DNA from 2 places in the Clostridium ljungdahlii DSM 13528 genome. Region 2 is predicted to be linked to the other one. Evidence: riboswitches for the same ligand, from Rfam matches in the RefSeq annotation. Region 2 holds a riboswitch; the other holds the start of a gene.
What was found. A riboswitch is a leader RNA that binds a small molecule or an ion and turns the genes downstream of it on or off. The one in region 2 is predicted to bind cyclic di-AMP.
Positions count from the first base shown of each region.

Region 1: linked by a shared signal. The riboswitch ahead of CLJU_RS19935 (cell wall hydrolase) and the one ahead of CLJU_RS02280 (LysM peptidoglycan-binding domain-containing protein) in region 2 are both predicted to bind cyclic di-AMP.

Region 1 covers NC_014328.1:4,401,301-4,405,668, reverse strand. Annotated here, with positions in the region: gene CLJU_RS19950 (tetratricopeptide repeat protein) at 1-701, shown strand, start outside; gene trxA (thioredoxin) at 812-1,129, shown strand; gene CLJU_RS19940 (NAD(P)/FAD-dependent oxidoreductase) at 1,227-2,084, shown strand; gene CLJU_RS19935 (cell wall hydrolase) at 2,129-2,653, opposite strand; cyclic di-AMP (ydaO/yuaA leader) riboswitch at 2,656-2,783, opposite strand; gene cdaA (diadenylate cyclase CdaA) at 2,917-3,768, shown strand; gene CLJU_RS19925 (CdaR family protein) at 3,735-4,368, shown strand, end outside.
Region 2 covers NC_014328.1:495,611-499,978, reverse strand. Annotated here, with positions in the region: gene CLJU_RS02290 (MDR family MFS transporter) at 1-248, shown strand, start outside; gene CLJU_RS02285 (DUF116 domain-containing protein) at 268-1,431, opposite strand; cyclic di-AMP (ydaO/yuaA leader) riboswitch at 1,887-2,022, shown strand; gene CLJU_RS02280 (LysM peptidoglycan-binding domain-containing protein) at 2,030-2,791, shown strand; gene CLJU_RS02275 (pyridoxal phosphate-dependent aminotransferase) at 3,509-4,368, opposite strand, start outside.

The DNA.
Region 1 (4,368 bases), 720 kb from region 2:
TAGCTTGCATTTCAGCAGGTGTAATATGTTCGGTAGTTTTAATTGTATTAATTTTTAATGGTATTAAAAATAAAAGTTTGCTTAATAAAAATTTTGCAAAGATAAAAACTTCTACTATTAAAAATAGTGGACAAAAGGCTTCAGGTGTAAGTAATAAGGCTAAACCGAAAGTCGAAACCACTAAAGAAGTTTTCCCACAGGAAAAGTTTAAAGGTTATATACAAAATAAAGATTATGATTCTATATATATAGAGGTTAAAAAGTGGAAAGATAAACAATTAAGTACTGATGAAGGAGCACTTCTTTCAGAAGGTTCAAATCTCTTAAAGCAAGACGGATCTGCCTATTTTTATAAGTTAGGAACCAATTATTTAAATAGTAAAGATTATAATAATGCCAAAGCTTATCTGACAAAAGCTTATGAGTTTGGAAGTGAAAATTATCTTTATGCGGACATAATATATATGCTTGCCACAACCTTAGATTCCTCAGGAGATACAAAAAATGCTATAAATTATTATATCCAATATGATAAAGGCTTCTCTGATGGAGATTATGAAGAAACTGTACTGTACAGACTTGCCGTTATATATAAAGATACGGATAAGTCACAAGCAAAAAAATATGCTCAAAGCTTGGTAGATAAATATCCTAATTCAATTTACAATAATTCTATAATAAGTAATTTGATAAATGACTAAAATTTTTATTTTTCATTAAATTTATAGACTAAAAACGTTGACCTAGTAGATAATATATTATAAAATATAATTAAAGATAATACCCCTACGGGGTATAAGGAGGGCAAATAATGGTAGAGGAAATAAAAGATCAAGATTTTTCACAATCAATTGAAAATGCACCTACTCCTGTAGTTGTAGATTTCTGGGCTTCATGGTGTGGACCATGTAAAATGCTTTCTCCTATAATAGAAGAAGTTTCAGATGAGTTGGGGGAAAAGGCAAAATTCTTTAAGTTAAATGTAGATGAGAATCCTGTTACAGCAGCACAATTTAAAATTGCAAGTATTCCAACTGTAATGGTATTTAAAAACGGAAATATGGTAGATAAATTTGTTGGATTCAGACCAAAGGATGCAATAAAAGATGCTTTGAAAAAACATATATAGTTTAAATTATATTTATTTGTTAAAATGACAAATTGACAATTTAGTTGATTTGTCATTTTAACTATGAAATTAGAAAATAAAAATTGGAGGTGGTAGCATGGACACTAGATATGATATTGCTATAGTAGGCAGTGGCCCTGCGGGACTGTCAGCAGCAATTAATGCAAAAATAAGAAATAAAAATATAATTGTTTTTGGAAGCAGCGAGCTCAGTGGCAAATTAATAAAAGCACCTAAAATAGATAATTACCTAGGGCTTCCTGGTATAACAGGAATACAGTTAAAAGATAGATTTCAGCAGCATGTGGCAAACATGGGGATAAATATAACTTATGAAAGAATAAATACTATATATGCTATGGGACAGTATTTTGGTGTTGCTGTAAATGAAAAAATGTATGAAGCAAGTGCAGTTATATTGGCAACTGGCATTGAATATACAAAAGCATTAAAGGGGGAAGAAGAATTCCTAGGGAGAGGAGTCGGATATTGTGCTACCTGTGATGCGCCTCTTTATAGAGGAAAGGTTGTTACTATAATAGGGTATAATAAAGAAGCTGAAGCAGAAGCCAATTATGTAAATGAACTGTCTAAAAAAACATACTATATACCAATGTATAAAGAAAGCTTAAATTTAAGTGAAAATATAGAAGTAGTAAGAGATAAGGTCGTAGAGATATCTGGAGGAAATAAAGTAGAAAAGGTAATTTTGAAAAGTAAGGAAATAGTTACAGATGGAGTGTTTGTTTTAAAAGATAGCATAGCACCAGATAAATTGGTACCGGGACTTATTATGGAAAATGGACATATAAAAGTAGATATGGATATGAAGACTAATATTGAAGGTTGTTTTGCAGCAGGAGATTGTGTGGGGAGACCTTATCAGTATATGAAAGCCGCAGGACAGGGACAGGTAGCAGCACTAAATGCTGTCTTTTACATTGATAAAAATTAATTAAAAAATCCCCCTCATCTTAAAAAAAGATGAGGGGGATTTTTTTAATTAGCTACAAAAAATACATGATGCCCTATAGTTCTCATATTTCTTTTATCTATGTTTTTCATCCATTGAGATGTGGCTATTTGGGGATTATAAAAGAAAATAGATTTACCTGAAGGATCTATACCTTTTAGAGCCTGAGAAACTGCACTATAACTGCTTTCATTTGGAGATACATTTATAGTACCATTTTTGACACAGGAAAAAGCACCCCTCTGTTTTATAACACCTTCTACTGTCTTTGGAAACTCAGGGTATTTTAATCTGTTTAGTATTACGGAAGCTACTGCTACCTGCCCTTCAAATGGTTCTGAATTGCTTTCAGCATAAACAACTTTAGCCATTAAATCAACATCATTTTGAGTTATATATATCTTTTGATCAGAGTAATTAAACACTTGCACGACTTCTTCTTGACCATTAAATAAATTGGAACTGGTACTGTCTAAATTCTTTGCAGTTACTTTAGAAAAAGGAATAAGTAACAGTAAAGAAAACAGTATTAAACAAAAAATTTTTTTCAATCTAATCCTCTCCTTATTACCGACGGGGTTAGCTGACGGGTTCGGTAAAGGCATAACCTACGTAAATACGATTCACCCCAATGTTACTGGTTTCCCCGCGTTTTTAGTAAAACTTAGGCTAATGATATTGTACCCATATAAAAAAATAAAATACGATAAAAATGTATTTTATTAAAATTTTATAAAATAATTTATTACGTGATATAAACAATATCAAATAGTGTATAATTTAAATATATATTTATTGACAGGTGGTGAGATGGGTGGAATTATTGCAAATGACAGCTAATTCAATAAGAAATATAAGTATATCCTCCGTTATGGATATACTAGTAGTATCATATATACTCTATAAAGGATACATGCTTATAAAAGAAACTAGAGCTGAACAGCTTTTAAAGGGAATTATTCTTATAATATTTCTTATACCAATAAGCAGCTTTTTTAATTTAACTATGCTCAATTGGATACTTACCAAGACTTTGACCATAGGCGTCCTTTCTATTGTTATTATATTTCAACCGGAAATTCGTCGGGCACTGGAGCAGTTAGGAAGAACCGCTTTTAATGATAAGCATATTTTAGAAGACGAAGAGACTATGGAAAAGGTTATAACAGAAATTACAAATTCAGTAGGCAATTTATCTGAAAGCAAAACAGGGGCACTTATTGTAATAGAACAAGTTACTGGACTCGGAGATATAATAAATACCGGTACTAAGATAGATGCTTTGGTATCATCTGCTCTTCTAGAAAACATATTTGTAGTAAATACTCCACTGCATGATGGGGCAACTGTAATAAGAAATAATAGAATAGTTTCAGCAGGATGTTTTTTGCCGCTTACTAGTAATAACGATTTAAACAAAAAGTTAGGCACAAGACATAGGGCTGCAATTGGTATATCAGAGAATTCCGATGCACTTATCATAGTGGTTTCAGAAGAGACTGGTACTATTTCTCTTGCCATGAATGGAAAAATTACAAGGAATTATACAAAGGATAGGTTGAAAAAAGTTCTTATAAATATAATGAAAAATAGATTTCAGAAAAAGAGTACATGGAGAGAGAGGGTGATTGGGTGGAAAGAAAAAATAAAAGGAACCAAATCCTAGTAAAAATATGCTGTGTAATAGCGTCATTTATTCTATGGCTGTACATATTCAACGTAGAAGATCCTATGAGGGAAAGAAAGATTGTGGTACCTGTTACTATAGTGAATAAAGATGCACTTGCTCAATCGAAACTTGTACAAATAGATAATCAATCCGCTAGTATATCTCTTTTAATAAAGGGCAATGCTTCCAATGTATATTCAGTAAAACCATCAGATTTTAAATTACAATCAGATTTAAATGCTTATGTTATGAAAAAAGGGGAAAATAATATACCTGTAGAAGTAAAGAAAAGCCCTGATAACATAAGTATATTAAATAATGAAAATTTGTGGATAAAGGTACAACTTGATGAATTAAAACAGAAAAGTGTGCCTGTAAGAATAGGAGTAGTAGGTAAACCAAAAGAAGGATACTATGCATTAGATCCTGTCTTAAATACAGATAAAGTGGAAATAAGCGGAGCAGCAGATGCGGTAAATAGTGTAAAGTATGCTGCAGCCACATGTGATGTAAAATATGCTGGAAGTGATGTAAATACATCTGTTAAACTTCAGGCTCAGGACTCATTTGGAAATGTGGTAAAGGATGTTACAATAA
Region 2 (4,368 bases):
ACACCTTACAGCAAATAGCAGGAGCATTCGGAACTTCTTTATTTGTTGCTATAATGAGTGCATCCCAAAAAAAATACTTATTTGCTGCAGGCAATCCATCTAATGCAAAGAGTCAAGCTTTAAGTTTAGTATTCGGAGTAAAGCACGCTTTTACAATTGAAACTTTCGTTCTTGTTATTGCCCTAATTTTATCTTTATTTATAGCAAATAATGCTATTAATAAAAAATCTAAAAGTATCAAAGCCTAATAGCTTTATATAAGGAACATCACATGTTTTCATCAACTTGCAAAATTTCAAACAACTTTTTGCAGTTGATATCTGTCTGTATTCCATTGTTATCCCAATGATTTTTGCATCCGCAATAATCAAGGATAACACATTGTGGGACAAGGTTTAGGCTTCTAGCCTTCAGCCCACCTTCTATTAGATTGAGTACACAAGCTACTCCTACAACGCCCACATCTCCATATCTAATATTTTTTGCATTTGAAAAGGCATCAGTTTCGTGGGGAACAATTAATACCTGAAAGTTATGGGATTTGCCAAGCTTCGTAAGCTCATTTACCCTGCAGCTTTTAGAACAATTTCTACACAAGAAACCATCTTTGACCCTTTTTCTCTTGCATACCCCCTCCGGTTTCAAGCAAATGCAAGCAGGAAGGAGTACTTTTCTTTCCTTTGTTTTAACAAATAACTTTCTAAATGCCTTACTTAATATCTCTGCTCCCACCATATTTAGATGGTACTCAACTTCCTTTCTACCACAGAAAACATTATCCTCTCTTATTCCGTATAACCTATAGTTGGTGTTTAAAAATTTTTGTACATTTGGAGTATATACTCCAAGTACCTCCATAGATCTTTTTTCAAACCACAGTGATATTTTAAAGGCACACTTGCTTACTTTTATAATATATTCTTCACTGCTATTTTTTAAAAATAGCAGCCATGTGTTCATTCTCTTACATTCATATTTGAATTCCCCTGAAGCAGTTAACCAAAGTAGTAATTTTTCAAAGTCACTTTCATCATAAGATACAGAAGAAGGCTCCACTTCTTTCTTTAAAAGATATTTACAAGCAAGCCTTCCCCTTAAATTGTCCACACTTTTTCTTAAAAATTTCGATTTTGTCCTCAAATTAAATAGAAGTTTTAAAAGATTCAAGGACAGTCTATCTGCATTTAAAGCTTTTGCTATATAGGTTTTCCACAAAACTCCAATGATTAAGAATTCAAGTTCATACTCTTCCCTACTTCTAAGTTCTTCTATGCTATTATTCTTAATAAAATTTATAAAATTTTCTATTATATTATTTGCTTCGATTTCAATTTTTTCGATAACTTCATTTGAAAAATTGGATATACACCTGTAGTATTCGTTTGAATTTTTAGATTCATCTCTAAGAAAATAGGTTATACAATTTTCCATAATATTCTCCTATTTAATCACATTTGAATTTTACTTATACAACTATATTATCACTTTTAATAACGAGAAGTCATGTTATGAATTTTTAACTTATTATCAAAATTTTGTAGATCAAAGCTTTTGAAGATAACAAAGTCCAAATAACAAAGAACAGATAAAGATGGTTTCCTTCGTACCTCAGGAAATCTACAATCTTAATATTTTCTGACATTAGGAAGAAATTTACCCTTATTTGATATTTGAACTTTAAACTTTGTTCTTTAAAAAAATTGCTTCCCAAGTTTTTTAACTGTGAAAGTTGAGTTAGGTTTCAAAGCAGTTGACAATTGGCAGTGAAAAATTACTATTGCAGCAATTTCTTCTATAGAAGTATTAAATTTATGTTTAAGTTTTTTTATGTCAATAGTCCCATCTATTTAATATGGATATACTCTGGAAATACTGTTAGAATAGCAAACATAGACAAGCCTAAATCTCAGGAATGAGATGCGGGGGATAATTATTTTTTGGGGTGAATCTTTTTACTAAAAAGTAGGGGTATCCCAATCCCGAACCCGTCAACTAACCTCGCAGGCAAAATTAAGGGGGATCTATATTTATGAATTTTAAAAAAATCAGGACAATGTTATTTGCCGCATTTCTATGCACATTATCTTTTACTCAAGTACATGCAGCTAGTTACACTGTAAAACCTGGTGACTCTCTATTTAAAATAGGAGTATTATTTAAAACAACTGCAACTACAATTATTAATGATAATGGCTTAAGTGGAAATAGCATATATCCAGGTCAAGCTCTATATGTTAATTCAAAGACCTATACTGTACAAGCCTCTGACACACTTTACTTGATAGCAAAAAAATTTGGCATATCTGTTGACACTTTAATTGCTGCCAATAGTAATGTAAGCAGTTATATCTACCCTGGACAAGTGCTAAATATTCCTGCAGGTTATGTTTTTAATGGGACAACCTCTTCAAAATATATAATTTCCTGTACTGACAGCGAAGTAGATTTGCTTGGAAGACTTGTAACTGCTGAAGCAGAAAGTGAACCTTACACAGCTAAAGTAGCTGTAGCTGCTTCAGTTATAAATAGAGTTCAAAGTCCTCAGTTTCCATCTACATTAAAAGGTGTAATATACCAAGTATCCAATGGATATTATCAATTTACTCCAGTATTAAATGGATGGATAAACAAACCTGCTTCTGATAGTTCTAGAAAGGCTGCTTTAGAAGCATTATATGGTTCTGATCCAACAAAAGGTGCTATTTATTATTTTGATGATTCCACTACAAATACTTGGCTCTGGTCAAAACCAATTGCTTTAAGAGTTGGGAAACTGGTATTCACATATTAGAATTTCTAGATTGAAATTCCACTTATACCAGTTCATATGCTGACAAATTTCATCATACTAAAAACTTTTTATAGGTCTAAAGTTCGGTATTTTGAAAATCTAAAGAAGCTTATATAAACTCGTACCTCAGACATATATAAGCTTCTAAGATTTTCTAAAATACCTCACTAAGACTTATAAAAAAAGTTTTTAAGTGTGCTTCAATTTTGTCAGCATTATTTTCTGGTATAAGTTCAAATTTCAAACTAGGATATCTCAATATAAATGGTAGAATTTAAAACCCAATTAGCAATTTAGAAGGGCTACGTTCTAGAGTTAACGATTTATGGATCGTAAAGTTTAAAGCTAAACTATAATTACTCAAAATTACTAATTATAAATCTTAGTTGAATTTATAACTTTATCATTTAAATGAAACTGGCAATTTGGATAAACTTAATTATAGAGTTATCCATCTATATATGGATTTATAACTTAAAAATCAACTTATACGTAGGCATATTTTTACAATAACGAAGCTCTTTTAAATATTTTGCATATAAGTCTTAGAAAAAAATTCATAAAAACTTAGAACTTTTGAATTGTCTGAGGTACGAGTTTTCAAAAGTTCTTAGCTTTTTTAGAATTTTTTTCTTAGACTTATCAAAATATTTAACGAGCTGAAGTTTGTAAAAAATATCCAGAGTATAAGTTGATTTTTTAGTTAGATACTCTATTCTAGAGGTATTTCTTTGCAAGCTTATCAAAACTGTCTAAAGATTTTTCTATTTTATCGTAAGAAATGCAATAGGAAAGTCTAAAGTGACCAGGGCATTTAAAGGATGAACCTGGAACTATTAGCAGGTTAAATTTCTTTGCTTCCTTTGCAAATTCAACGTCATCAGCAATTAATGACTTAGGAAATAAATAAAAAGCACCTTCAGGTTTAACACAAGAAAATCCTATTTTAACAAGATGATTGTATAGTAAGTCTCTGTTCTTCTTATATATATTCATATCTACGCTTGAATCCAAACATTTTGCAATTACCCTTTGAAATAAAGATGGTGCATTTACAAAACCTAAAATTCTATTTGCCACATTAAGGGCAGGCATTACATCTTTAAAATCATCCATATCACTACTGCAAACTACATATCCTATTCTCTCACCCGGGAGCGAAAGGGATTTGCTATAAGAATAGCCTACAATAGAATTTCTATAATAATTCAATATGTATGGAACCTTTACTCCATCATATGCTATTTCCCTGTAGGGTTCATCTGAAATTAAGTATATACTAGTACCAAGTTGTTCCTGTTTCTTGTCTAAAAGCTGTGATAAATCTTTAATAAGCTTTTCTGAATAAATTATTCCTGTAGGATTGTTTGGTGAATTTATGATTATTGCCTTTGTTTTAGCATTTATAGATTGCTCCAATGCATTTAAATCTGGCTCAAAAGTTTCTGTATCTGAAGGTACTATTACAAGCTTTCCACCAAAGTTATCTACATAATTCTCATATTCCCCAAAGAAAGGTGAAAATGTAATAACTTCATCTCTTGGATTTAAAAGGGTTTTGAAAATTATATTAAGTC